Regions from separate parts of the Actinoallomurus sp. CA-150999 genome, predicted to be linked through region 1. Evidence: riboswitches for the same ligand, from Rfam matches in the RefSeq annotation. Region 1 holds a riboswitch; each other region holds the start of a gene.

Region 1 (9,481 bases):
TGGTGTCCGCTGGGAGGTGGTTGACGAGCCGCGCTTCGATGACGTCTCCGGCGCGGACCCGGATCTCCCGGCCGGGCAGCGCGCCGCCGTACGTCCAGGTCGTGACCGTCGGCCCACCGAGGTCGATGCGGACGGGGATGCTGTTCAGGGTGAAGGTGCGGGTCCGGCCGGTGGTACGGCGAGCGGCTTCGATCGTTTTGACCTGCGAGTCGGTGGCCTGGATCCAACGCGGCTTGGTGGGGGAGGAGCCGCATGCGGCCAGTAGCCCCATCCCGGAAGCGGTCAGGCCAGTGCGCAGGAACGCCCGGCGATCTATAGGGGGCATGAAAGACACCTCTTTGGTGAAATCCCGTCCTTTGCCCGGAGGGAAACGTCAGGGGATCGGCCCGGATGAGGCCGTAGGCGCAGGGCTGGATGGTGCGGCCCGTTACGAACCCGCGATCACAGGGGTCCGCTGGATCTACTCGGCGGTGGCTCGCTTGCCGGTTGACGGCGCGGTGGGCGGGTCGCCGAGATGTCGCTCGGGGAGGGGCGGCCGATGCTGGTAGGCCGCCCCTCCCGACGGGTCACATGTTCTTGAGCAGGTTCTGCATCGTGGTGATCTCGGCGCTCTGGGAACTGATGATGGAGCTCGCCAGGGCCTTGGCGTCGGCGTTCGATCCCTGTGCCTGCTCGGTCTTGGCCATGGTGATGGCGCCCTGGTGGTGCTTGATCATCATCTGCAGGAACGCCTTGTCGAAGGCCTTGCCGGACAGGGTGCCGAGCTTCTTCATGTCCTGCTCGGACATCATTCCGTCACCCATGTGCATGCCGCCCGGTGACGGCATGGCGGCCCCCCAGTCCTTCAGCCAGCCGGTCATCTTATCGATCTCCGGCTGCTGGGCGTTCTCGATCCGGGCTGCCAGCTTCTTGACCTCGGGCGAGGATGCCTTCGTGGCGGCCTGCTCGGCCATGGTGATCGCCTGCTGGTGGTGCGGGATCATCATCTGGGCGAACATCACGTCCTGGGCGTTGTGGCCGGCCGTTTCCGGAGCCGAGCTCATGCTCATGGACGGACCCATGGAATGACCACTCATCGAGTGACCGGTGTCCTTGTTGTCACTCCCGCCGCACGCGGCGAGCGTGAGAGCGGCGACCGGGACGACGATGAGGGAGAAAGCGCGTTTCATCGACCTTTGACCTTCCGTACTCGGGTGTGCTGAATCAGGCGTAGCGGGTCATCGGCGGACCCGGACGCCTGTCACAGCCGGAGTACGGAAAGTTGGAAGATTGATGGTCGAGGCGGTGCGCGACCTTGGTGACCGTATCCACGGCCGGCCGAGCCGACCGTAGCGGCAGGCCGCCTGCTGCGGCCGACGAATGCGGCGGCGAGGAGCAACAGTGCGGCCATGACCAGGAGGGCCAGGCATACCTGGCCGCCTGGGTGCTGGTGGCCAGAAGGGTGGTGCGCCGGTGGCACGGTCATGTGGTGCCCGGTCTCGGCGCTCGTGTGATTCATGCCGGGCATCGCGACGGCGACCGCGGTCGGGTGGGTTTCGGCCGGGCTGGCCGTGGCCTGCAGCCCGTGCATCGCGAACAGGCCGAGCATCGTCAACGCCATGAGCAGCAGGCGGCCCGGCGACCTCGCCGCCTCGCGCGACCCCCGCTGCTCGCCCACGCTCACGACCATACCGGAGGTGGTCCCGTCCGCTCTGCTGCGCTTCGGCACGCACTGCCCGAACGGGCGAGCCCATGCCGGTGACCAAGCATGGTGGGGACACCACGATCGGCGCGACCATCAACGGAACCGCCTTTCTGCGGGTACGGGCGGCAGAGCACCTTGCGTGCGGCTGGCCAGGCTCGGCCACCAGATCGTGACGGGTTGACGACAGAGCACACCGTTGATCAAGTAATTGTGTGATCTTCCAACGTAGGGTGATGCGGTCCCGTTCGCTCGCCGCATACGCCATCGCCCTGGCGTTCGTTTCGATCCCAGGGACGGCTCGGGCAAGCCACGCTCCATCGGAGGCAGTGCAGCAGCAGAACGTGACGTGGCTGTCGCACACGCCGACGCCGTCGCCAGTGGCAGCGGAGGACGGCGCATCGATCGCGGGGCTGGCGTTCCTGCGGTACGCGCATGGCGGCGAGCGTGACGTGATGTTCGGTGACGGGCCGTTCGGACTGGCCTCATGGTCGCTGTCCGATCCAGCGCATCCGCGCCTGACCGGCCTCGTGACCGCGAAACAGTTGGCGCTGCCCGGCGATGACGCCGCCAAGGGGTTCTGGGAAGGCGAGAACCTGCAGGTCGATCAGTCCCGCAAGCTGGTGTTCCTGACCCGGGACCCGCGAGCGTTCGGCGGCGCGCTGCAGACCGGGCAGCCCGGCATCTATGTCATCGACGCTCGCGATCCCCGCCATCTGCGGCTGGTCACCTTCCACCCGGCACCGGCCGGGCACACCTCGGGCTGCATCGACGGCTGCCGGTACCTGTGGACCGGCGGCCCGTTCCGGAAGACCCCACCGAGCTATGACGGCCAGCCGGCATGGGTGACCGACATGCGCCGGCCCGACCACCCGGTCACCTTCCCCACGCCGGTCGACCTCGGTCGTGACGACGGCACCACCGCCTATGTCCACAGCACCGACGTGGACACGACCGGCATCGCCTGGACCTCCGGCCTCGGCGGCGTGCGCGGGTACTGGACCCGCGGCGCCCACTACGACCCGGTCGCCCACCGCGTACGGCGCGCTTCCCCGGCAGACCCTGTCCCGTACGCGGGCGGGAAGATCATCAGCCCGAACGACGCCGGCTACACCTTCGACCACAACTCCTGGCGGCCACCGCAGCGGCTGGCCGGGTTCCGCCGCGGTGACCTCCTGCTCGTCACCGACGAGGACTTCGGTGACACCTGCGCCGACGCCGGGCGGCTGCTGATCGTCTCACTGGCCGGCAGCTACCACGGCGAAGGCTGGCGCTCCACACCGCAGCACCCGTTCCGGCTGAAGGTCGTGGCCGACTGGGGGCCGGTGGGAAGCGCGGGTCTGCAGCCGAACGCCGACTGCTCGGCGCATTGGTTCGACCCCATGACCGGCGTCGGCGACGGAAACATCATCGTCCAGGCGTTCTACGGGCAGGGCACCCGGTTCCTCGACATCAGCGACCCTCGACACCCCCGTCAGGTCGGTTACTTCATCCCCAACGGGAGCGAGGCCGCGACCCCCGCCTACCACGACGGTCTCGTCTACGCCGCCCAGTACAGCGGCGGGATCGACGTGCTCCGCTTCACTCCGCCCAAACCCTGAAGCTCGGTCGGGTTGGTGCAGGATCGCGTACCCTGCGCCGGCCACGGCACGCGGGCGATCTCTGCGGCGCCGTCCTTACCCTCCTACAGAGGCTATCTAGTGGATGGTGCGGTGATACGTCCTGAGATCTCTCCCGTACTGCTGATTCACGGGCCTTCATCCGGTCTTCGGGCGCGCTCTTTCGATAATGGCGCCGAAGTCGGTACTGGGCGGCAATGTGCCGTAGGAGTGGCCCCAATCTCCGCCGAGCCGGGAGGCGCAGAAGGCGTCGGCGACCGCCGGGTGGCCGTGGCGGACCAGCAGGGAGCCCTGCAGCACCAGGGCGAGGCGCTCGACGACCCGCCGGGCGCGCGGCTCGATCGTCGCCACGTCGGTGAGCGAGTCCTTGACCTCCTGGACGGCGGCGTCCAGCCGCGCGTCGGCACCCGAGGCCAGGTCGACTTCGGTGAAGAACGTCTCCACCGTCTCCGGCTCCTTGACCATCGCCCGCAGCACGTCGAGGGCCGCGACGTTCCCGGAGCCCTCCCAGATCGAATTGAGGGGCGACTCGCGGAACAGCCGGGGCATGCCGGAGTCCTCGACGTAGCCGTTGCCGCCGAGGCATTCGAGCGCCTCCGCGGCGTGGGCGGGCCACCGCTTGCAGACCCAGTACTTGCCGACGGCGAGGGCGAGCCGCTTGAACGCGGTCTCGCCGCGGTCGGTGGCCCCGGCCAGGCGGAGCATGAGCACGGTCGCGGCCTCCGACTCGACCGCCAGGTCCGTGAGGACGTTGCGCATCAGCGGCTGGTCGATGAGGTATCGGCCGAACACCTGACGGTGGGCGGCGTGGTGGGTCGCCTGGGTGAGGCCTTCCCGCATTCCGGCTGCCGCGCTGATGACGCAGTCGAGCCGGGTCATGTTGACCATCTCGATGATCGTGCGGACGCCGCGCCCCTCGTCGCCGACGCGCCAGGCGACCGCGTCCTCGTACTCCACCTCGGCGGACGCGTTCGACCGGTTGCCCAGTTTGTCCTTGAGGCGCTGCAGCCGAAGACCGTTGCGCGTGCCGTCGGGCAGCACCCGGGGCAGCAGGAAGCACGTGAGGCCCTCCGGCGCCTGCGCGAGGACGAGGAAGACGTCGCACATCGGCGCGCTGGTGAACCACTTGTGGCCGGTCAGCAGGTACGTGCCGTCGGGCCGGGGCACGGCCCGCGTCGTGTTGGCCCGGACGTCGGAGCCGCCCTGCTTCTCCGTCATCGACATGCCGGCGAGGATGCCCTGCTTCTCCGCCGGCGGCCGCAGGCCGAAGTCGTACGTCCCGGACGTCAGCAGCGGTTCGTACTGCCGGGCCAGCTCGGGCGCGTGGCGCAGCGCCGGTACGGCGGCGTAGGTCATCGAGATGGGACAGCCGTGCCCCGCGTCCACCCGCCAGACGTAGAACTTCGCGGCGCGGGCGACGTGCGCCCCGGATCGTTCGGTCCACGCCCGGGCGTGCAGGCCGTGGCCCACCGCGACGCGCATGAGCTCGTGCCAGGCGGGGTGGAACTCGACCTCGTCGACGCGATGGCCGTACCGGTCGTGGGTGCGCAGCACCGGCGGGTGCTCGTTGGCGAGACGGCCCCACTCGCGCGCCTGCTCCGTGCCCCCCAGCCGGCCGAGCTCGTGGACGGCCTCGGCCGCCCAGCCGCCGCCTTCGCGGAAGAGCCCGTCCAGGAGGGCGGGGTCGTCGGCCACGTCATGGCCGACGAGCGGGGGGACCTGGTTGAAGACCTCATGTGTCGTCATCGACCGCTCCGATGCTGCGCTGGGCGAAGGTGATGAGATGGGCGATCAGGCCGACCTGCGCGTCCGCGTCGCCGCCGGCATTCGCGGGTGCGCCGGCGTGGCCGCTGGCATGCGCCGGTGCGTCCGTGCGGCGGGCGGCACGCGTCCGTGCGTCCGCGTCGCCGACCGTAGGCGGCTCGGCGGAACGGCCGGCGCGATGCGTCCGTGCGTCCGCGCCGTCGGCGGCATGCGTCCGTGCGTCCGCGCCGTCGGCGGCATGCGGCCGTACGTTCGCGTCGCCGGCCGCATACGGCTCGGCGGAACGGTCGGCGCCGACCGCGAGGGGGCCGACGAGGGCCTCGCCGATGGCCCCGACGAGCGCCGCGGCGCTGACCTCGACGTTCTGCTCGGGGAGCTCGCCGGCGGCGATGCCGCGGCCGATGAGCCCGGCGAGGACGGCGGCGTACGCTCGGCGGAAGACCAGGCGCTCGGCGTCGACGGCGGGATCCGCCGGCTCGGCGAGGAGCGCGTACGCCATCCGCGGGGCCCGCAGGGCCCGGCCCGCGAACGTCTCGATCACCGCCGCGATGCCCTCCGCCGCCGAGCCCTCCAGGGACGCGGCGCGCGCGAACGCGTCGACCTCACGTTGGGAGGCCACCCGGAAGACCTCCGCGACCAGGTCGGCCTTTGCCGGGAAGTGGCGGTAGACGCTGCCGGTCGCGACCCCCGCTCGCCGGGCGACGGCCGCGATCGAGCAGCCGGCGTAGCCGTGCTCGGCGACGACCGCCAGCGCGGCGGCGCGGATGCGGTCCCGGGAGGCGCTGAGCCGGGCCTCGACACGGGGCGTACGGCGGTACGGCACGCAAGAATTGAACCTCAGTTCATTCCTTCCCCGCAAGGGTGGCCGTCAGGAACGATGGAGCCGTCGGTGGGGCAGGCCGTCGGGAACGGCCGAGCCGTCGGTGGGGCAGGCCGTCGGGAAGGACGAAGCCGTCGGTGGGGCAGGGTCGTCGGGAACGACGGAACGGCGCGGGATCACCTCAGGTGAGGGGATCCCACGCCGTCCGGGACCGGCAGGCGAGGGGGGGAGCGGGTGACGCCGGCCGGTGTCGAGAGGGGCGGTTACGCCTTGCCGGTGGCCGTGTCGTAGCCGGTGCCCGAGTGGCGGTACACGCCGCCCTTGCCCAGTTCCAGCACCTGGAACTTGACCGTGATCGAGTTCGATGCGGTGCCGGTGAGCTGCTGCATCATCTTCTCCGACAGGTCGATGAGCGCCGGCGGGTTGTGCTGCGCGACGGCCCACTCGGCCGGGCCGAAGTCCTCCACGATGCCGATCTCGCTCTTACCGTTGTAGGTGACCTTCACCTTGGTGCCGAGCGGCCAGTACGGGCTGGCGAGCGTGTGGAACGACATCGGCTTGCCGGAGGCCGTCGACGGGTCCCAGAAGGACGTCGCGGTCGAGACGCCGCCGGGCAGGGCAGCCTTTTCCTTCTTGGGGTCCTTCTTGACGCTCACGAACAGCCGGTCCTTGTTCTCCGTGGCGACGCGCTGCTCGGTCTGCGGTGCCTGCTTGGACGCCTGCGCGGCGGACGGCGCGGGGGCGCTCTGCGCCGAGGATGCCGACTCCGAGGCGGTTCCGTAGGCGAGGGCGGTGGTCACGCCGGCGCCGGCCAGGGTGACGCCGGCGGCCGCGGTGGCAATGGCCTTCGTCGAGAACCTGATCATGGAATTCCTTTCGGGGGCATGGGGAACGGGGGCATGCGGGATTGGGGGCATCCCGAGGCGATGCCAGGGGGATTCGTGGGACCGCCCGGGAAGGGAAGGCCAGCGCGTGCCGCGTTGCTCGGCGGCGACGCGGCACGCGCCGGCACGGGCGACTACTGGGGGTACTCCGGGTAGCCGTAACCCACGACAGAGGAGGTGTTCCGGGTCCGGACCTTCACGGCGTCGTCCGTGTTGCCCTCGACGGTCTGGATGGTGCCGTCGTGGTTGTCCTTGATGACCAGGCCGACGTGGTCGATGCCGTCGACACCGCTGCCGTTCCAGGAGAAGAAGACGACGGCTCCGGGCTTGGGAGTGTTGCCCCAGCGGCCCTGCGAGATGAACCACTTGGCGTGGTCCGGGGTGAACGCGTCGGCGCCCATCCCCTTGACGCCCAGCTGGTCGCCGACCCAGGAGACGAACATGTCGCACCACGAGGCGTTGGCGTAGTCGCTGATGGCCCCGCCGTTCTGCGCCACGCCGCGCGCGGCGTACGGGGTGCCCATGAACCACTGGTTGAACTTGCTGCCGCCGGCGGCGTTCTCGGTCGTGCCGACCTGGGAGACGGCGAGCTTCAGAACGTCCGTGGCCGAGGGCAGCTTCTTCTGCACCTGCTTCTTCGGCTCGGCGAGGGCGCGCACCTTGACGTGCGGGGCGTCGGCCAGGGAACCGGCCTCGATCGCCTTACCCATACTGGGATTAGGTATCTGGGCGACGTGGTGCGCCACGGCGCGGGACGCACCGGGGATCTGCGCGGACAGCGCCGGCCCTGCGGCGGCCACGGTGATCGCGGCCACGCCGGCGGTGGCGGTGCCGGCGATGACGCCGGCGAGAGTCTTGCGATCAAAGGTAAAGCGGGGTTTGGCGTGTCGAGGGGACACGGGGGGTACTCCTTCGGCTTCCATGCCGCTTACCGGGTTAGCTGACGGGTTCGGGCGTGGAAGCTGCCCTACGACACAGGGGATGTGCCGATTCACCCCGGGACTTCTGGTGGGTCCCCGGCTCCGCGAGGTGCGGATTCAGCGGGTCGCCCGCTCATGCGGGCGGCTCGAACAAAGAGACACGTCTGCCGTCATCGGCTAGGGGTAGCGGTGACGGCCGGTATTCAGATCAGGGCGGACTAGCGGACAAGGTTCTACTCCTTACTTCCAGTACGCCTACCGGGTTAGCTGACGGGTTCGGGCGTGGAAGTCGGCCCTACGGCACAGGGGATGTGCCGATTCACCCCGGGACTTCTGATGGGTCCCCGGCTCCGTGATCTTCACGGACTCGACGTTGCTGCTCCCGCTCTAAATGGATCAATGGGTACTCAGCGGGAGTGGCACGATTTTGGATATGAACCGTCTCGGCTCTGTACGGAGGCCCTCGCACGCGTCTTCGCGCCGCGCCATCTGCGCTGGTGGGCCGGCCGCGCCGGCGGATGTTCGGGCGGCGCATGGGGAGCGTCGCCGGTGTTAGAGGAACATATCAGACAAATACCGACGTGCCAAATATGGCCATCGAATATTAGTCACATGATCGGCACTACAAAGATCGCTATAAAGATCGATCTGGTGCGTCTTGTGATCCACATTACGTTCCGGCCGAAACAATCATGAACGGCCGCAAAGCACTGTGGAATCGTCAGATATCCCAACAGTCGCGTGACACAGGGTATTCCGGGCCCCGTCACGATGGGTGACCACGGGCCCGGCGGGAGGCTCGCCGGACGGCGCCGGAGCGCCGGGAAGGCGTCAGCCCGCCGCCGCTACGCGCTCGCCACGCGTCAGGCTCTCGCGATAGCGCTGCGACGTGATCTCCGCCACCTCCGGCGCGGCGCCCAGCACGGGTGAGACCGCCACCGCTCCGGTCTCCAGGGACTCCTCACGGACCTTGTCCGCGAAGTAGCCCGGGGCCAGGAAGTAGGACGCCACCGCGACTCGCGGCGCGCCCGCGTCGTACAGCATACGTACGGCCTCGGCAGGGGCGGGACGGGCCGCGGAGGCGTACGCGGGGACGACGGAGTGCCAGCCGCGCCAGGCGCGCGCCAGCCGGCCGATCGTCGCGTTCGCCGCCGGATCGCTGGAACCGGCGGCGGCGAGCACCAGAGCGGTGTCCGGGTCGGGGCGGACGCCGACCTCGGCGAGCCGCCGCTCCAGGGCCGTCGTCATCAGCGGATGCGGGCCCAGCGTCGCCCCATAGTGCAGAGTCAGCCGGGGGTGGGCGCTGCGGATGTCGCGAAGCGCCCCCGGGATATCGGTCTTGCTGTGATACGCGGCGGTGAGCAGCAGAGGGAGCACGACGGCCTCGTCGGCCCCCTCTCCGACGAGACCACCGAGCGCCTGCCCCGGGGCCGGGGGAGCGTGGTCGAGATACGAGGTCACGACCCGCACCCCCGATGAACGGCGAACAAGATCGAGAAGTTCCTCGATCGTCGCCGCCGCACGCGGATCCCGGCTCCCGTGGGCCACCGCGACCAGAGGGATCGCGAAGGTGCTCAGAGGTTGATGCCGCATTCGGTCTTTCCGGTGCCGGCCCAGCGTCCGCTGCGCGGGTCCTCGCCGGGCGCGACCTGCTTGGTGCAGGGCTCGCAGCCGATCGACGGGTACCCGTCGTACTGCAGCGGGTTCACCAGGATGCCGTGCTCCTCGATGTAGTCGTGGAGCTGGGCCTGGGTCCAGCGGGCGAGGGGGTTGACCTTGACCTTCCCGCGCGC
Region 2 (9,481 bases), 230 kb from region 1:
TCTTCTCCTGGTCGGGCGGCAAGAGCATCGGGGACATCGAGCACGTCGGCATCGTCGAGCGCGTCGACGGCCACACGCTGCACACGATCGAGGCCAACCACAACAACGCGCTGCTGCGCGCCACCCGGGACATCAGCCAGGTCGTCGGGTTCGGCTACCCCTCCAAGGTGAAGGTGAAGGCCGCCCCCGTAACCGCCCAGCAGACGGCGCAGAACGACCAGAAGTACGCTCCTAAGCACGCCGCCCCCACGCCCGCGGTCAAGGAGATCGGCCAGGACGCCCCGGCGCTGGGCGACACGCGCACGATCGCGTCGCACGACCCGGCGCCCGCGCCGACCTCCCTGCCGGACCAGCAGGCCGCCCTCACCGGGCTGCTCGCCGTCGTCCTGTTCGGCACGGTGGCCCTGGCCGTCGGCAAGTCGAAGGTGAAGGTGCCCGTCGCGGCGCCGAACGTCCGGGTCCGCAAGCGCGGCAAGCACCACCGCACGCCGGTCGAGCTGCCCGCCGAGGTCAGCGTGGCCGATCTGGACGCCGCCGACGCCGGCACCATGGTCATGCCCATCCTGTCCGCCGAGGCCGCCGCGCTGGCCGAGGACAAGGAGTTCTGGGGCAAGATCTCGGAGCTGGAGGAGGACGTCGAGCTGGCGTTCTGGAACACCCTGCACGCGGCGGTGGTCCAGAACAGCTCCGAGGCCGAGGCCGAGTCCGTCCTCTCCTGAGCGAGCACGTCCGAACGTCACGCCGGTCCCCGTTTCCTCCCGATCCGGAGGGGCGGGGACCGCGTGCGTCTAGGCGCAAAGGACCAGCCCCCGCATCACCCAGAGTGACCATCCTCCGATCCCCCGGGCCATCTCCGCATGTTCTCGTTGGTCGCCCCGTCACTATCCGTTAATCTCCAGCGAGTCGTCACCGGCCGAGAGACGGCCGGACCGCCGAATCGCCCGTCGCGTCAGCCGACGCAACGGGGAACCGGGGACCCACTCGCGAAGCCACGGGGCACCTCCCGCCTTCGCATCCGGGGTGAATCCGCGCCCGTCGCCGACGGTGCGCGGTAGGGCTTCTCTTCCGTCCGAACCCGTCAGCTAACCCGGTAGGCGGCCTGAGGAGAGGAGCACTGGATGGCGTCATCGCACCCTGCGGACAGCCGCGATCCCCATCATCCCGGGAAGGGCACGGCCCGCCGTACGGCCGTCGTGACCCTCACACACGACCCGCAGAGGGCCGCCGGCCGTCACACGGCCGCAGTGGCCTCCACGCAGGACCCGCGCCGCCCCTCGAAGGCCACGGCCCGCCGTACGGCCGCAGTGGCCTTCGCACCGGACCCGCGCCGCCTCCCGAAGGGCGCGGGCTGCCGTACGGCCGCTGCGGCCTTGGCCCTCGTCGTCGCCGGGTTCGCGTCGCCCGCGATGGCGGACACCGCCCGGCCCGGCTCCCGCATCGACGCGCTCCGCCAGCGCGCCGACCAGCTGAACAACCAGCTGGAGCAGCTGACCGAGCAGTACAACGGCCTCAAGGTACGCCTGGAGCAGGCCCAGCGGGCGGCCGTCGTCGCCGGCCAGACCTCGGCCCGGGCCGCGCAGGCGCTCAAGGCCATCCAGCACAAGGTCGGCCGGTTCGTCGCGATGCGCTACATGAGCGGCAGCAACGACGACACCCCCGCCCTTCTCGCCGCCTCCGACCCGCGCGCCGTCCTCGACCGGGCCGCGACCCTGCACTACTTCACGCAGCAGGACGACACCCAGATCCGGCAGCTGACCCAGGCCATCCAGAACGCCCAGTGGACCGGCCAGGACGCCCGGGAGCGCGCCGCGCAGGCGGCCCGGCTCAGGGTCCAGCTCGCCCAGCAGCGCGCGGCCATCAAGCACGACCTGGAGAAGGTCCGCAAGCCGCTGCTGCGCGACGCCGTCGAGCGCGCCGGCAAGGGCGAGAAGGTGCCCCCCATCCCCGGCGGCCCCGGCAAGGCGGTCGGTGCCGTACGGGCCGCGCTGTCGCAGCTCGGCGTGCCGTACGTCTGGGGCGGCGCGGCACCCGGCCGGGGATTCGACTGCTCCGGCCTGACCATGTGGGCCTACAAGCAGGTCGGCGTCAACCTGCCGCACTACGGCGGCGACCAGTGGAACGCCGGCGTCCACGTCTCCCGGGACCAGCTCGAGCCCGGCGACCTGGTGTTCTTCTACTCCGATATCCACCACATGGGGATGTACATCGGCGACGGGAAATTCATCCACGCGCCGCACACCGGCGACCACGTCCGCGTCGCGGACCTGTCGACCCGCCCGTTCGCCGGCGCCGTCCGCGTCGTGTGACGGCCGCCGGCCCCGGACGGGTCGCTCGCGCTACTTTCCGGTGCGGTACATCTCGGCGACCATGAACGCGAGGTCGAGCGCCTGGCCGCGGTTGAGCCGGGGGTCGCAGGCGGTCTCGTACCGCTGGTGGAGGTCGTCCTCGACGATGTCGTGGCCGCCGCCGACGCACTCGGTGACGTCGTCGCCGGTGAACTCGATGTGCACGCCGCCCGGGTGGGTGCCGAGCGCCCGGTGCACCTCGAAGAAGCCGGCGACCTCATCCATCACGTCGTCGAACCGGCGGGTCTTGTACCCGCTCTCCGCCTCGAAGGTGTTGCCGTGCATCGGGTCGCAGATCCAGGCGACCTGGGCGCCGCTCGCCGTGACCTTCTCCACCAGGGCGGGGAGGTGGTCGCGGATCCGCCCGGCGCCCATGCGGGTGACGAACGTGAGCCGTCCGGGCTCCCGGTCGGGGTCGAGCAGGTCGATGAGCGCGAGGGCGTCCTCGGCGGTCGTGGTCGGCCCGAGCTTCACGCCGATGGGGTTGCGGATGTGGCGCATGAAGTCCACGTGCGCGCCGTCGAGCTGCCGGGTGCGCTCGCCGATCCACAGGAAGTGCGCGGAGACGTCGTACGGCAGGCCGGACCGTGAGTCGATGCGGGTCAGGGCGCGCTCGTAGTCCAGCAGGAGCGCCTCGTGGCTGGAGTAGACCTCGACCCGGTGGAACTCCTCCGGGTCCGCTCCGCAGGCGTGCATGAACGCCAGGGCCCGGTCGATCTCCCCGGCCAGTCGTTCGTACCGCTGGCCGGCCGGGCTCTCGGCGACGAAGTCGTGGTTCCAGGCGTGGACCTGGCGCAGGTCGGCGTAGCCGCCCTGGGTGAAGGCGCGGGTGAGGTTCAGCGTCACGGCCGCGGCGTGGTAGGCGCGCAGGAGGCGCTCCGGGTTCGGCACCCGGGCCTCCGGGGTGAAGTCGAACCCGTTGACCATGTCGCCCCGGTAGGCGGGCAGCTCGACGCCGTCGCGCACCTCGGACGGCTTCGACCGCGGCTTGGCGAACTGGCCCGCCATCCGGCCGATCTTGACGACCGGGACGCTCCCGGCGTAGGTCAGCACGACGGCCATCTGCAGCAGGGTCTTCAGCTTGTTGCGCACGTCGTCGGCGGTCGCGCCGGAGAACGTCTCGGCGCAGTCGCCGCCCTGCAGCACGAACGCCTCACCGCGTGCCACGGCGGCCAGGTGCGCCTTGAGCTGGTCACACTCGCCCGCGAACACCAGCGGCGGGAGCTTGGACAGCTGGCCCGCGACGTCGCGGACGCGGGCGGGGTCGGGCCAGTCGGGCTGCTGCGCGGCCGGAAGATCGCGCCATGAATCGAGGAGGTCCACGAGACCCAAGGGTATCGAGCGGGCGACAAGCCCGGGTCATACAACCTGCGTATTCCCCCCTGCTTCGTCCATCTCTCCCCCACTTTGACGAGCTCGGTGTCCCGCGACCGCCGCGTCGGCCGGCACGAAACTCTGCGATGATGGGCCGATCCCGCAGATCGCCGACGACGCATGAGGTTCTGACAATGAGCACGAACAGCCGCGCCTATGACATCTGGCTCCGCAAGCCGGAGGAGGCCCAGCAGCTCCTCGAGCAGAAGCGAGCGGATCTCGACGGTGACGGTCTGTCCCTGCTGTCCTGGCTTGTCCTCACCAACGAGCGTGACGACCGGAAGGCCGAGCAGATCGCCGGCCAGGCCGTCGCGGCCGGCGGCGACACGCGGTTCGCGACGGCGGCGCTGGCCGAGGTCTACAAGTGGCGTGGCGACTACGGCCGGGCCGCGCAGATCGTCCGGCAGGCGCGTGAGAAGTACCCGACGATCCCGTGGTACGCCCTGACGCTGGCCGACGTCCTCAAGGACGGCGGGTGGATCGACGACGCCGAGACGATCCTCGAGTCGGTGGTCAACGACTCCCAGTTGCGGCGGCACGCGCTCAAGCGCCTGTCGAAGTGGGCGGTCGACCGCGGTGACAAGCCGCGTGCGCTGAAGTACCAGACGGAGCTGATCGCGCTCGCCCCCGACTACCTGGTGTACGCCTCGGACTACACCCTTCTCGCGTCGCTCCGGCTGGAGGCCGGCGACCCGGCGGGCGCCCGCGACATCCTGCAGCGCGGCGCGTCGATCTACGCGCGCAACCAGCAGATCCGGCAGATGCTGCATCAGCACTTCGGCGAGATGCCGCCCGAGAAGGCGCCGAACATCCCGCCGGTCGACGAGCGCGCGGTCGGCGCCCGCCGCGTCCCGATCAAGACGAAGATGATCACGCTGCGCACCGGCATCCTCCCGATCATCCAGGAGGCCACGCAGGGCATGCTGCAGCCGGACGACATCCTCGCGCTGTCGGAGAGCCCGGCGTCGGCCGGCCAGGGCCGCATGATCCCGCTGGAGCTGATCACGCCGGAGGGCATGGCCAAGCAGCTGAGCAAGTTCGTCGGCAAGATCGGCCCGCTGCACAGCCCGGCCGGCATGCAGGGCGCGATCCTCGAGGCGGGCCGGACGAAGGTCATCCTCGGCGCCGCCGCGGGTGCGGCCGGCAAGCTCGTGGGCAAGCGCGGCTGGTTCTACCGCGTCGCGGGCCCCGGCGCGGCGATGATCGACGACGTGGCGGCGGCGCTTCCGCCGCACGACCACCACCTGCTGTTCGGCCCGGGCCGCCCGGACAAGCTGTCGGAGGACCTGTCCGCGGCGCTCGGCTGCCACGTCTGCGTCGTCGACGCCAACCACCTCACCGGCGCATGGGTCGTCGGGGCGTCCAAGGGCGTCGACCGCAAGTGGGTCGAGAACGTCCTGTCCGACAACCCGGCCGGCAACGAGGACGAGCAGACCCCGATCGTCCTCATCCGCAAGGGCTAGGTCAGAGATAGCAGGAATTGATGTACGGCCCCAGCACCTGCTGGGGCCTAAGCTCATCCGCAAGATGTCAACGACTCGGCCCTGAAGGAACCGGGGCTAGGGCGCGAGCGTGCTTTCCCCGCACGTGACCGCCTCAGGTGGGTCGCTGCTGGTTTTCGATGTATTGGCGGATGGCGGTGAGGGGTGCTCCTCCACAGCTGCCTGTGAAGTAGGAGCCGGGCCAGAAGTGGCCGTCCCACAGGTAGCAGCGGCGGTGCTGTATTCCTTGCGGAGCAGTCGGACGGAGACGCCTTGAGGGAGTTGACCGGTTTGGACGGCTGGACTTTCGGGGGGTCGTGTACGAGCAGGTGAACGTGGTCGCCTTCGCCGCTTCTTCCGGAAGATGTCCCCCACATGATGGTCTCCGGTCGGCAGATCGTCCGCGACGGCCGCCACCTCCTCATCGACGACGCCCCCGAGCCTTGACGGCCGCGATCAGCGGCCTGACCGACTGATCTCGCTCGGATTTTCGAATCATCGGGCGGAGTGTCGGCATGGATCGATACGCTCAGTGCATGGCTCGTCACGTAGCGACGCCCAGGGTGAGCGATCCCGTGGAGGAGCTGGAGAAGTGTCAGTTCGGGCATCGGGCCCGGCTGGCTCCTTCTCCTGCGCAGGAGCGTCTGCTCGATGATCAGGGGCATGCGGCCAGGGCGTTGTGGAATCTTTTGCATAATTGGTGGACGATGCTGCCCAAGCATCGGCGCACCCTGGCTGCTGCCGATGCCGCGATCCGTCAGGCGCGCACCGACCCGGAGGAGGGTTTGGAGTGGCTGGCGGTTCTGCCTGCGCAGGCAGCCCAGGCGGTGCTGAAGACGTATTTCCAGGCGTGGCGGAACTGCTGGGAGGGTCGCTGCGGACCGCCGAACTTCAAGGCCCGGTTCCGTACGTTGATGTGCGTGGACGTTCCCCAGGGCCGGGATTTGCAGGTGGCACGGGTGCATCGCCGGTGGGGGATGGTGAACATTCCCAAGGTCGGCCGGGTCCGGTTCCGGTGGACCAAAGACCTCCCGGTCGGTAAGCGGGCCGATGCTGGCAACCGGATCACGGGGGCGCGGCTGGTCAAGAACGCGCTGGGCTGGCACATCGCTTTCCGTGTCCAGACCCTGGAACCCGTGCCCGCACCCCACTGCGGGCCACACGTGGGGATCGATGCCGGGGTGAAGATTCCGCTGGCCCTGTCCGACGGCGACCACCAAGATCACGGACGGCCCCGCACCAGCGGCGGCAAGGCCGACCGGGACAAGTGGCTCACGCCCGCGGAGAAGGCCAAGCTGGTTCGGCTGGAACGCCGGGCCGCGCACCGCAAGTCGTTCCGTAAGCCGGGTGAGCGGTCCTCGCGCCGGTTGCAGCGGACCTATGACCAGATCCGGGCGCTCCGCGCGACAGCCAAGCGCCGTTCCCTGGACTGGCAGCACCAGACCACCACCCGCCTCGCCGACCGGTACGGGACGATCGTGGTGGAAGACCTCAACATCGTCGGCATGGTCAAATCCGCCAAGGGCACGGTCGAGGCACCGGGCAAGAATGTCGCGCAAAAGTCCGGGCTGAACCGCGCCATCCACCAGGAGGCGTGGGGACGAACGGTCCAGATGCTGACGTATAAGACCGCCCGCCGTGGCGGGGCCCTGCACAAGGTCCCCGCCGCTGGCACCTCCAGAGAGTGTCACTCCTGCCACACCACCACACCCGGCAGCCGCGAAGACCAGGCCACATTCGTGTGCAAGAACCCCGAGTGCGGGTGGACCGGCAACGCCGACCTGAACGCCGCATGCAACATCCTGCATAGGTACCGGACGGGCCACGCGCTCGTCCCGGCTGCCGGAAGGGCAGTCGTCAGACGCGCACGCCGCGTCAAACCCACCACCGCAAGGTAGGCGGGAATCTCCCACCCTCAGATGGGAGAGAACTTCAACGGGGCCGGTACCACCGGAGAGCGAGCTCGGCGGCAAGGACGTCCCGATCCGGATCGTCGGCCGCGACGGCGAGTCCGGCAGCCGCCAGATCTTCCAGACGAAGCTGCTCGGACGCTCGGAGGGCGCGGCGTCCTCCACCGAGTGCCAGGAGAGCAGCCCGCCGCTCCACGCGCCGACGATCCGGTGCGAGCTGAGCACCACCCAGGAGCTGATCGACAAGGTCGCCGAGACGCCGGGCGCGATCGGGTACGCCGACGCGCCGACGGCCAAGACCGAGGCCGCCCGGCTGCAGAAGTTCCACGTGGTGACGCTCGACGGAAAGCTTCCCGACGCCACGAGCATCGCGCAGGGCTATCCGTTCTGGACCGTGGAGTACCTCTACACGGCGGGCGCTCCGGAGTCCTCGTCGCTGCTGAAGAACTTCATCGCCTTCCTGGGCAGCGCCAACGCGCGCGCCGAGCTCAGCATCCGGGGCTATCCCCCCTGCATCGACCGGAACGGCAACCGCAACGCGCTGTGCATCCAGTAAGTGTGCATCCCGGTGCCGATACCCCTGGCCTACCGGTGGGCGGCGGCGACGGCCTCGCTGGCGGCGTGCGCGACCTGTTCCATGTGCCAGGTCGACAGGCCCTGGTGGACCGGGAGCGCGAGCATCTCGTGGCGCAGCGGCTCCAGCTCGGCGAACCGGTGGCGGTCCAGGAGCGGGTGCGGCACCGGCCAGATCTCGATGGAGCGCACACCGCGCTTCTGCAGCTCGGCGATGGTCCGGTCGCGCTGCGGGACGCGTACGGGATAGTAGAGGGGCGCGACGCCGTCGGGCAGGCCGCGGAACCGCGGCGGGCAGACCTCGGGCAGGGCGTTCAGCAGGGTCAGGTAGTTGCGGCGCCGGTGCTCCCGGATCTTCTCGCCGTCCGCGCCGTGCACGGCCCACTCGGTCATGCGGGTGGACTTGGAGGCGGCGACCTCCAGGTCGGCGACCTCGAGGTTCCACTCGCCGATGACCGTCTCGGTGAGGGTGCCCTCCTCCACCGCCTGCTCGGCCTTGCTGACCTTGCGGAACACCTTCGTGGCGGGGGCCCGCAGCACGCCGGCGCGGGACTGGGCCGCCCATCCCATGCCCTGGGAGGCGACCGAGCGGGCCATGCGCTTCCACGGCGGCCGGCCCTCGGCGTCGATGTGGCCACCCCGGATGAGCACCGCACCGCCGTCCGGGACGCCCAGGGACTTGCGCGGGCAGAAGATGGCCGCGTCGCCGCGCGAGCCGATGGCGGCGCCGCCGTCGTAGGAGAACAGCGCGTGCGCGGCGTCCTCGATGACGCGCGTGCCCTGCGGCATCGGCGGCATCGGGAAGCCGTAGTAGGAGATCAGGTAGGTGGCGTGGCACTGCTGCGCCACCTTGAACAGGTCCTCCACGTCCACTTCGAGCGTGGGCAGCACCCGGTAGAACACGACCTCGATGCCCGCCAGCCGGGCCGCCTCGACCTCCGAGCCGCAGTGGTAGGCGGGCATCGCCATCCGGTGGCCCGGCCCGAGGCCGAGGGCCTTCAGCGCCAGCCAGATCGCGCCGCGCCCGAGGTGGGTCAGCGTCAGCCCGGGCGAGTCGAACGGGAACTGCATGGACCGCCGGGTGACCAGCGCGGCCGGCTCCATCGGGGGATAAACGCTCATCAACGGGTCGCTCATAGATCCCCTACCCTACTGGCCACCCAGGTGGAGAATACGGGTTCGCCCGATTCGGAAACTCGGCCGCGGTGCGGCGCGTCGTACCCGGTACGGGCGGGTGAGCAGCCCATTGAGGAGAGGTGACGCATTGGACACGGCAACGATCGGTGGCGTGTGGCACGAGGTCGTCGGCACGCAGCCGCACCCGCCGTGGTGGCTGGTCGCCGTCACCGGCGTGGCGGCGCTCGTGGCGGTGTCCATCCGCTCGGTCTGGCACCTCCTCCGTAACGTCGTGACGATCGCGCACGAGGGCGGGCACGCGTTCGCCGCGCTGGTCACGGGCCGGCAGCTGCAGGGCATCCGGCTGCACTCCGACACCTCGGGCGTGACGGTGTCCCGCGGCAAGCCGCATGGACCGGGCATGATCGTCACCGCGTTCGCCGGGTACGTCACGCCGCCGCTGCTCGGCCTGGGCGCGGCCGCCCTGCTGGCCGTGGGGCACATCACGGCCCTGCTGTGGGCGAGCATCGTCCTGCTCGCCGCGATCCTCGTCATGGTCCGCAACGCGTACGGCGTGGTGTCCGTCGTCACGACCGGCGCGGTCGTCTTCGCCGTGTCGTGGTTCGGCACGGCCACCGTGCAGGCGGCGTTCGCCTACGCGTTCACCTGGTTCCTGCTACTC
Region 3 (9,481 bases), 1.6 Mb from region 1:
CCTCGCACATCTCCTCGCATTCACGGCATAGCGCGGTGGCGCGGGCGTCGCCCATGAAGACGGCGGCCGTGGCCAGGTGCAGCAGCGTGGTCCACGAACGGCCGTGGTCGCCCGCGGCGCGGTAGTAGGCCAGCGCCCGGGTCAGCAGCGCGCAGGCCCGCGGGAAGTCCTCTTTCAGCACCGCCGCCAGACCGGTCAGCTGGACCACCCCGGCCAGCTGCGCCTGGTCGTCGAGCCGCTCGGCCAGTTCGCGGCACTCCTCCAGCAGCGGCGCCGCCGCCGGGAGGTCGCCGCGCCGCAGGCACAGCCAGGCGTCGGCCCACAGCGCCCTGGCCCGTGCGGCGCTGGGAGCGGGATCCGCGGCGAGGGCCCGCTGCAGCAGGCGGTGGCCGTCGCCCAGAGAGGCGAATGACAGTGGATGGCTCCACAACGCGGCGGCCATCTCCAGACCGGTCCGCTCCTCGCCCGGCTCGTTCAGGCAGGACTCCAGCACCGCGGCCCACTCGGCCTCTTCGCCGGCCATCCGGTCGACCCATTCGACCTGATGAGGGCCGAACCACTCGGCTCCGGCCTGCTCGGCGAGGTCCCGGTACCACTCGCGGTGCCGCCGCCGTACGGCCTGCTCCTCACCGGACTCGACCAGCCGGTCCTGCCCGTACCGGCGCAGTGCCGTCAGCAGCCGGTACCGCGTCCGAGAGCCGTCGGCCTCCCTGCCGAGGATCGACTTCTCCACCAGGCCGGCCACCGCCTCCAGGACGGCGTCGGTGAGGATGCCGTCGTCGCATATCCGCTCCGCCGTCTCCAGATCGCACGCGCCGGAGAAGACCGACAGCCGGGCCCATAGCGTGCGCTCCTCGGCCGAGCACAGGTCGTAGCTCCAATCGATCAGCCCGTGCAACGTCTTCTGGCGCGGACTCGCGACCGGGGAGTCGCTGCGGAGGAGCAGGAAGAGCTGATCCAGCCGATCGACGATCTGCTCCACCGACAGCATCCGCATCCGCAGCGCCGCGAACTCGATCGCGAGCGGGAGACCGTCCAGCCGATGACAAAGCCCCGTCACCGCCGCGGCATTGGCGTCACAGACGGCGAACTCCGGCACGACGGCCGACGCCCGCTCGCCGAACAGGCGCACCGCCGCGTACCGCAGCGCCGTGTCCGCCGACGCCTCATCGGTCTCCGGCACGGGAAGCGACGGCACTTCCAGGACATGCTCCCCGTTGGCGCGGAGGAGCTGCCGGCTGGTCGCCAGGATCCGCACATCGGTCGTCAGGCACAGGAGGTCCCCCACCAGAGCCGCGCACTCGTCGATCAGGTGCTCGCAGTTGTCCAGCACCAGCAGCATCCGTTTTCCGGCGAGATGCCGCGCCAACCCGGCCGGGTCCTCGACGTTCCGGAGGCCGAGAGTCTCCGCGACCATCCGTACGGGCGACTTCGGCGTCTCCGACGCGACCAGGTCGACGAGCCACACCCCGTCGGGGAACGCTCGCCGGGCTTCGGTCGCGACGCTCAGTGCCAAGCGGGTCTTGCCCACGCCGCCGATGCCGGTCAACGTCACCAGACGGCCGGCGCCCAGCAGCCGCTTCACCTCGGCGAGTTCGCGCTCACGTCCGATGAAACTCGTCATCTCCGTCGGCAGGTTTCCCACCGGTCGGCCTGTTACGGCTGTTCGCATTTCCTCTCCACGTCAGAAGATCGTCCGATCTCCTCTGACCGGCTAGGACATATGCCTGATCGCCACCGATGAAATGGCCGCCGGCCTGCCGCCTGTGCGTCGTTGCCGGGGGCAGGAGATCATCCGCTGCCGATCTTCGCAGCGGCTCGACCGCCCCGCCGGACAACGGGGGTGGGGACGGTCGGCAGGTTGTTATGAACATCAATCTAGAACTCTGAATTCGGTTCATCAATAGCGAACGACCTGCGGATTTCATCCGCTCTCAGCATGCGAGACAGATGCCGGACCGCTGCTCCTCGGTGTTCTTACGGGACCGTCACCGGCCGAGACGCCCGTACGCCCGTCGGCTGCGGATCTCCGAACTCGGTTCCGCATCCGTGAACCGGCTTCTGATCACACGGTCGACGAGGGCCATGACCCACGATCAGGCTGACGGCGTCCCCGGTGGCCACTCGGCCATCCCGTTGCCATGAGCCTTAGCCTGGTCGGTAACGATGTCACCAGACTCACCGCCTTGGACAGCGAAATGGACATCGAGACGACCTTGGCGTGGGTGCGGGGGATCACCGCGGCCATATACCGCGATGCCGACTATCTCACCCGGCTGGACGCGGCCATCGGCGACGCCGATCATGGCGTCAACATGCAGCGTGGCTTCTCCGTCGTGCGAAGCACGCTCAATGGCAAAGAATTCAACACGGTAGGGGAAATTCTCACTAAAACCGGTACCGCGTTGTCGTCGAGCGTCGGCGGTGCGGCGGGCCCGCTGTACGGGATGGCGTTCCGCGCCATCGGCAAGCAGCTCACCGAACCGAGCGTGACCGCCGAACAATTGCTCGCGGCACTGCGGGCCGGCCTGGAAGCGGTTCAGAAACTGGGTGCCGCTCGCCTCGGGGACAAGACCATGATCGATGCTTTCGGTCCGGCGGTGGAGGCGTTCGAGGCGGCCGTACGCGGCGGAGCCGCCCTCAGCACGTCCGCCTCCGCCGCCGCGGACGCCGCGGAAGAGGGCATGCGCGCCACCATCCCGATGATCGCCCGCAAGGGCCGCGCCTCCTACCTCGGGCCCCGCAGCCAGGGCCACCAGGACCCCGGCGCCACCTCCACGGCGCTCATCTTCCGCGCGCTCGCCGAGGCGGTGGCGCCCTGAACGCTCGTCCCCGGGCGGACACCGCTCCCGCCGCCGCTGCGCCGGACGTGACTTACGCTGTTGTACGAACCGCTCGCACGAGCGAGCGCCCGCTGAATCCGCAGCTCGCGGAGCCGGGGACCCACCGAAGTGTTGGGGTGAATCGGCACATCGTGCCGTAGGGCAGCTTCCACGCCCGAACCCGTCAGCTAACCCGGTAAGCGGCATGGAAGCCGAAGGAGTACCCCTGTGTCCGCTCGACATCCCCCTCCGTCCCGGCTGAAGCGCACGGCGCTCAAGGCCGCGATCGCCGGTATCACCCTGGTCGGTGCCGCCGTGGCCACCGAGCTCTCCGTGAGTGCGGCCCCGCACTTCCGCGGCCCCGTCTCCGTGGTGGCCGACCACGATCCGGTCCCGGACCTGGACACCGTGCTCAGGCGCATGATCGTGCTGAAGGGTCACTCCCAGGTCTCCGCCGCCGACGTGCTGAAGGTCGCGCTCTCGCAGGTCGGCACGACGGCGGACGCGGCCGGGAGCACCAAGTTCAACCAGTGGTTCATGTCCACCCCGGCCGCCCAGACGGGCGCCCAGCGGTACGGCGGGAAGATCAGCGACTACGCCGACGCCAGTTGGTGCGACATGTTCGTCTCCTGGGTCGGCGCGCGGGCCGGCGCGCCGGGCATCGGAGTCGACGCGTTCACGCACACCCATGCCCAGTGGTTCCAGCAGCGGGGCCGGTGGGGCGCCGTCCCGAGGCCCGGCGCCGTCGTCTTCTTCTCCTTCTCGGGCGACAAGACCGTCGGCGGCATCGAACACGTCGGTCTCGTCGTCAAGGACGATCGCGACGGGACGATCGAGACCATCGAGGGCAACACCGACAAGGCTGTCAAGATTCGCATCCGCCCCGTCTCCGAGGTCGTCGGGTACGGCTACCCGGACTACCTCCGCTAGCTCCCCACGGAGGCGACGGTGGCCGCCGGGGCCGCGGCGGGCGCCGCGATCGCGCTCGGGATGCGCGGTATCCGCGGTGCGATCGCCGAGCGCCCTGCGCGGGACCGCCGACTGTGGCGAGAATGGGGCCATGGGCAGGGTCGCGTACGGCGTCGCACTCATCGTCCTCACCGCCGCCACGGCATGCGGCTCCGGCGACGGGTCGAGAGCGGACACCCGTTCACCCGCACCGAGCGGCGCCCCCACGAGCACGTCGGCGCCGGCGCGTACGGCCGTGTCCTGGCCGACCTACCACGGATCGAACGACCGCGCCGGGTACGCCGCCGGCTTCCCCGCCCCGCGTACGCTCGCGGACGCCTGGACGGCGCGGCTCGACGGAGCGGTGTACGGGCAGCCGGTCGTCGTCGGCGGCACGGCGTACGTCGGCACGGAGAACGACACCGTCTACGCGCTCGACCTGGCGACCGGGCGGCAGGTCTGGAAACGGCACCTGGGCACGCCCGTGCCGCAGTCGGCGCTGCCCTGCGGGAACATCGACCCGCTCGGCATCACGGGGACGCCGGCGTACGACGCCGCGACGCGCACGGTGTTCGTCGCGGCCGAGACGACCGGCGGGCGCCACACCCTGGTGGCGCTGAACACCGCCGACGGCAGCGTACGGTTCACCCGCGGCCTCGACGTCGCGGCCGGCCGCGAAAGCAAGGCGGAACAGCAGCGCGGCGCCCTCTCGGTCGCCGGCGGCCGGGTGTACGTGCCGTTCGGCGGGCTCGACGGCGACTGCGGGAACTACGTCGGCTACGTCGCCGCGTACAAAACCGATGGCCAGGGGCCGGTCGCCTCGTACGCCGTTCCGACCAGCCGGATGGGCGGCATCTGGGCGCCGTCCGGCCCGGCCATCGGCGCGTCCGGCGACGTCTACGTCGCCGTAGGGAACGGCGCGAGCGTCGGCGGGCCCTACGACGGCAGCGACTCGGTGCTGCGGCTGTCACCCGACCTGTCCCGCCGCTTGTCGTACTTCGCGCCGAAGAGCTGGGGCAAGGAGAACAGCGAGGACCAGGATCTCGGCTCGACGGGCCCCCTCCTGCTCCCGGGAGAGCGGGTGCTCATCGCCGGCAAGACGGGCGACATCTACCTGCTCGACGCGCGCGACCTCGGGGGGATCGGCGGCCAGCGCGCCTCCCTGCCCGGCTGCGTCTCCTTCGGAGGGATGGCCCGGTCAGGGTCCTCTGCGTTCCTGCCCTGCGAGAACGGCCTGCAGCGCGTCGACGTCTCCTCCGGCGGCGACCTGCGCCGGGTCTGGACCGCGCGAGCCGCCGTCAAGGGATCGCCGGTCGTCGGCGGCGGCGCGGTATGGACCCTCGACACCGACGCAGGCGTGCTGCACGCCCTGTCCCAGTCCAACGGGAGCTCCATCGCCTCGCGGCGCGTCGGCACGGTGACCCGCTTCGCCTCCCCGACCCTCGCCGGGTCACTCGTCCTCGTCCCCACGACGCAGGGCGTCACCGCCATCAGCGTCCACTGACACGGGCCGACGGCCAAGCGGCGTGCACCGGCGCTGGCACCGGCCGACGGTGTGCACTGACGTGGGCCGACTCGCCATCAGGGTCCGCTGACCCGGGCCGATGCGCTGTCCAGCGTCCACTGGCCCCGGGCCCGACGGGCACTCCCCCGCATTCACGCGTGCGCCGGTGCCGGTCGGCGGGCGTGTTCAGCCTTGGCGGCGGCCGAGGAGCCGCTCGATCTCCCGCCGGTCGCGCTTGGTGGGCCGCCCGGCGCCGCGCTCGCGCCGGGCGATCGGAAGCAGGGCCGCGCGCGGGGGCGGCGGCGGGCTGTGGTCGGTGTAGCACTCGACGGCGACGGGAGCGCCGACCCGCTTGCGTACGACGCGTCGCACCTCGACGATCCGCTCCCGTCCGGCAAGGCGGACACGCACGCGGTCACCGGGCCGTACGGCGGCGGCCGGTTTGACGCGCTCGTCGTTGACCCGGACGTGACCGGCCCGGCAGGCGGCCGTGGCCAGCGAGCGGGTCTTCACCAGCCGTACCGACCAGATCCACACATCGACCCGTACGGTCTCCTGATCCGCCGCCATGGGACAGACCCTACCCGGGTCGGCGGGAGCGGTGCCGAAACCGTCGTTTCGGCACCGCGTGAACCGGGCATCACGCATTACTCGCCGTCGCCCTGGGTAGTCAGGCGGACATGCGCACCGCCATTTTGGACGTCGGGTCCAATGCTGCCCATCTGAAGGTCGTTGACCTGATCGCAGGCGGTCCGATCCGGACGGTCGCGTCCGCCAAGGAACCGACCCGGCTGGCCGGGGCGATCACCGCCGGTGGCCGGATCGGCCACGCGGCGGTCGACCGGGTGGTGGCATCGGTGGGCATGATGGCACACGAGGCCGCGCGCGTCGGCGCCGTCGAGTTGATCCCCTTCGTGACGTCCGCGATCCGCGACGCCGCCAACCGGGAGGAGATCCTCGGGCGCGTCGCCGCCGAGACGGGCGTCACGCTGGGGTTCCTGGCCGGTCAGGACGAGGCGCGGCTGACGTTCGTGGCCGTACGCGCGTGGTACGGCTGGTCGGTCGGGCCGATCGTGCTGGCGGACATCGGCGGCGGCTCCATGGAGATCGCCACCGGGGACGGCGCCGAGGCGGACACCGCGCTGTCGATGCCGCTGGGCGCCGGCCGGCTCACGCGGGACCACCTGCCGTGCGATCCTCCGCGTGGCAAGCAGGTCGGGCGGCTTCGCGCGCACGTCGCGGACCGGCTGGCCGCCTACGGCGTCGACCGGCTGACCGAGGGGTCGTCCGACCACCATGCGGTCGCCACCTCGAAGATCTTCAGTCAGCTCGCCAAGCTCTCCGGTGGGGCGACGGCGGACGGCCGCCAGGTGCTGGAGCGGGCGGCGCTTCGCCACCGGATCCCCCGCCTGGCCAGGCTGACGAGCGAAGAATGCGCCCGGCTCCGGGGCGTCTCGCGGACCCGCGCCCGCCACATCCTCGCCGGCGCCATCGTCGCCGACGAGATCATGAGCGCACTCGGCCTGAGCCGTCTGGAGATCTGTCCCTGGGCGTTGCGCGAGGGCATCGCGCTGCGCAGGCTGCACCGGCTCGAGGCCGGGCTCGATCGGACGGACGACATCGCGCATCTCGTACGGCCGCTCCGCGTCGACCGGCCGCGCCTGCGCTTTGTCGAGGACACCGGCGCCTGCCGGGCGATCTGACCGACCACGGCCGGCACGGCCCCCCGCGTGACCGACCCGGACCGATCCATCGACCTCCGCCATCCGCAGCCGCCGACACGCGCCCCGGCCCGACGTGTGACCGGCCCGGACCGATCCATCGACCTCCGCCATCGGCAGCCGCCGACGCGCGCCCCGGCGCGCACGGCACCGCGACCGGGAGGCCACCGGGCTCCCGGCGGTGAACAGGACGAGGGCCCCGCCGGGACGTCGCCCGGCAGGGCCCTCGATGTGTGTACCGGTGTGCGGGTCGCCTCTCGGCGAAAGGCACAACGCGGCTCCAGCCGAACGGTAATCCGCGAAGGCGATAGATGAGGCCCGGGGACACCAGGCACACCGGCCACGAAGGGTGTAACCGTTCCCTCCAGGCTGTTTGTTCCCGTCGGCTCCCACGAATTTCGCCGGGCGGGTCCCGCCGGGGATACAGGCTCGGCCGGATGGTCACAGGGCGATGGCCGCTCCGCGCTGCACGACCCGCACCTTGTCGTCCAACCCGCGCCGGCGCGCCTCGGCGTCGAAGTCCGCCAGCGGGGACGTGATGGTGCGCAGCCCACGGGCCTCGCCGAAGCCCTGGGGTCTCAGCCACCGAGCGGCGTGGCGGGTGGTGACGACCGGCAGGTCCTTGTCGAGGTTCCGTCGCGCCACCCGGTCCCAGTGATCCCCGTGCAGGTGGGACAGACGGAGCACGGCCGACCCTCGCAGGGTCATGGCCCCGCCCGCGTCCTGGGAGCACGAGCGGGGCCCACATGTCAGGGCAGGTCGGTACGCGGAGTGGCGAACACCATCCGGCCGCAGGTCTGGGACTGCGCGGCGCACTCGGTGCTGGACCATTCGGTCTGTCCCCAGACCATGCCGGTGGCGTAGTTGTACGTCAGTCCCTCGGGATGCCAGGCCCAGCACTGGTGGGCCGTGCTGCCGGACAGACTGCACGAGGCCGCGCCGCCGCCCGACGTCGTCTGGCGCCAGATCCCGCCGCGGGCGTCCAGCCAGCTGTGCGAGACGTACCAGACCCCGCCGTAGGACAGGACTCCCTGGACGTCGCCGACGTAGCTCCGGTAGGAAGCGGTGACCGGGACGGTCCCCGATGTCGCGCTGAGCAGGTAGCCACTGCCGAGGGGGTATCGCAGCAGGCGCCCGTGCAGGTTCGGGGTGTCATGACCGAAGTACTCTCCGGCGACCAGCGTGTCGGGGCTCGTGCTGCGGTCGAGGGAGATCGAGGAGAGGCAGGCCGTGGTGGTGTCGTTCGTGAAGGCACGGGTGCCGTTGCCGACCCAGTCGGCGGCGCTGTTCCCGGCCGTGCCGTCGCCGTCGTTGTCGGCGACGGTGTACGACGGGTAGGTGCCGTCGGCGAACATCGTGCACGTGCCGCCGGAGTAGGTGTAGTAGCCGATCTGCGGCATCACGTACTGGTAGCCGTAGGCGGCGTAGCCGCTGCTCGTCTTGCCGATCGCGGACGATGAGTCGGTGGCCCGCAGGATGTTCGCCATGCTGAAGACGCGGATGGCGGTCGAGGTGTTGCCGACGGCGGTGACGAACAGCTTGTCGCCGTACCAGACCATGCCGCCGACGTGCGCCTTGGCGGCCGTGAAGTCGGTGCCCGTCGCGTTGGGCACCACGAGGTAGACCCATCGATAGGCGGGCGCGGCCGAGTTCGTGTAGTCGACGAACGCCACGCGGGCGTCGTTGTAGCGGCCGGAGATCAGGCTCTGCCAGCCCGAGAGGATCACCTTGTACGCGCCCCAGGCGCCATCGTCATCGGCGTCGCCGGAGGTGGTGATGCCCTGGGGGTGCCAGGCGTCGGTGGTGTCGTCGCCGGTGTCCCAGCACAGGGCGGTGGTCGCCGCCGGGGCGACCGGGCGAGCGGCGGACTCGGCGGCGGAGCAGTTCGCGGAGGTGAGCGGATGGTTGACGCTCGCCATCACCGCGGCGAACGTCGTCTCGGTCCCCATGGTGGTCTGCAGCGCGTCGGCGGCGCTCGAGGTGTCGTGCCAGACGAGCGACTGGCGTTGGCCGCTCAGCGCGGTGAGCGGACTGGCGTAGGAGGTGCCGTCGGTCGCGCCGTCGTCAGGCGAGGCCAGAGCCGATCTCATCGGAAGGAGTCCGGTCAGTGCGACGAGCAGGACGGTCAGGATGCGAGCGATCACATCCTCATCAGAACATGTGATCTTCTAACTATCATTAGTGGTTTTACGCAATCTCTTGCTCGAATGATTGTTAACTAATCATTAGTAAGCGTTAGAACGCGGGTCCGCGATCCGGGTCCGTCGCTGCGGGCTTCTCCGGGCAACAGCAGGAGCGCCACCGCGGGCAGGCCGGCGACGAGGGCCATCCCGATCGCCGCCGTGGTGATGTGCCCCTGCCCCAGCAGCGGCGTCACCAGCGCCGCGCCGATCGGCGGCGTGGCCTGCATCAGCGTCCGCAGCGTGCCGAACACCCGGCCGCGCAGCCGCGCGGGCACGCGCTCCATCCGCAGCGACTGCGCCCAC

Evidence for each region. A riboswitch is a leader RNA that binds a small molecule or an ion and turns the genes downstream of it on or off. The one in region 1 is predicted to bind cyclic di-AMP.
Region 2: it holds a riboswitch for cyclic di-AMP, as region 1 does, so the genes downstream of both, ACQP2O_RS36675 (NlpC/P60 family protein) here and ACQP2O_RS37775 (CHAP domain-containing protein) in region 1, are expected to answer to the same signal.
Region 3: it holds a riboswitch for cyclic di-AMP, as region 1 does, so the genes downstream of both, ACQP2O_RS45075 (CHAP domain-containing protein) here and ACQP2O_RS37775 (CHAP domain-containing protein) in region 1, are expected to answer to the same signal.

The regions. Positions count from the first base shown of each region.
Region 1 covers NZ_CP192063.1:8,166,685-8,176,165, reverse strand. Annotated here, with positions in the region: gene ACQP2O_RS37810 (multicopper oxidase family protein) at 1-325, opposite strand, end outside; gene ACQP2O_RS37805 (DUF305 domain-containing protein) at 567-1,169, opposite strand; gene ACQP2O_RS37800 (DUF6153 family protein) at 1,241-1,657, opposite strand; gene ACQP2O_RS37795 (hypothetical protein) at 2,011-3,282, shown strand; gene ACQP2O_RS37790 (acyl-CoA dehydrogenase family protein) at 3,439-5,046, opposite strand; gene ACQP2O_RS37785 (TetR/AcrR family transcriptional regulator) at 5,033-5,887, opposite strand; gene ACQP2O_RS37780 (hypothetical protein) at 6,148-6,750, opposite strand; gene ACQP2O_RS37775 (CHAP domain-containing protein) at 6,903-7,667, opposite strand; cyclic di-AMP (ydaO/yuaA leader) riboswitch at 7,680-7,821, opposite strand; cyclic di-AMP (ydaO/yuaA leader) riboswitch at 7,927-8,071, opposite strand; gene ACQP2O_RS37770 (sirohydrochlorin chelatase) at 8,520-9,281, opposite strand; gene ACQP2O_RS37765 (phosphoadenylyl-sulfate reductase) at 9,263-9,481, opposite strand, start outside.
Region 2 covers NZ_CP192063.1:7,932,819-7,942,299, forward strand. Annotated here, with positions in the region: gene ACQP2O_RS36670 (CHAP domain-containing protein) at 1-719, shown strand, start outside; cyclic di-AMP (ydaO/yuaA leader) riboswitch at 936-1,114, shown strand; gene ACQP2O_RS36675 (NlpC/P60 family protein) at 1,119-2,306, shown strand; gene ACQP2O_RS36680 (class II 3-deoxy-7-phosphoheptulonate synthase) at 2,337-3,668, opposite strand; gene ACQP2O_RS36685 (tetratricopeptide repeat protein) at 3,854-5,182, shown strand; partial or broken gene tnpA (IS200/IS605 family transposase) at 5,316-5,550, opposite strand; gene ACQP2O_RS36695 (RNA-guided endonuclease InsQ/TnpB family protein) at 5,776-7,098, shown strand; gene ACQP2O_RS36700 (substrate-binding domain-containing protein) at 7,040-7,666, shown strand; gene ACQP2O_RS36705 (DegT/DnrJ/EryC1/StrS family aminotransferase) at 7,696-8,820, opposite strand; gene ACQP2O_RS36710 (M50 family metallopeptidase) at 8,948-9,481, shown strand, end outside.
Region 3 covers NZ_CP192063.1:9,794,617-9,804,097, forward strand. Annotated here, with positions in the region: gene ACQP2O_RS45065 (ATP-binding protein) at 1-1,624, opposite strand, end outside; gene dhaL (dihydroxyacetone kinase subunit DhaL) at 2,142-2,822, shown strand; cyclic di-AMP (ydaO/yuaA leader) riboswitch at 2,903-3,039, shown strand; gene ACQP2O_RS45075 (CHAP domain-containing protein) at 3,051-3,752, shown strand; gene ACQP2O_RS45080 (PQQ-binding-like beta-propeller repeat protein) at 3,883-5,274, shown strand; gene ACQP2O_RS45085 (RNA-binding S4 domain-containing protein) at 5,461-5,844, opposite strand; gene ACQP2O_RS45090 (Ppx/GppA phosphatase family protein) at 5,955-6,977, shown strand; gene ACQP2O_RS45095 (MBL fold metallo-hydrolase) at 7,437-7,703, opposite strand; gene ACQP2O_RS45100 (hypothetical protein) at 7,745-9,139, opposite strand; gene ACQP2O_RS45105 (MFS transporter) at 9,214-9,481, opposite strand, start outside.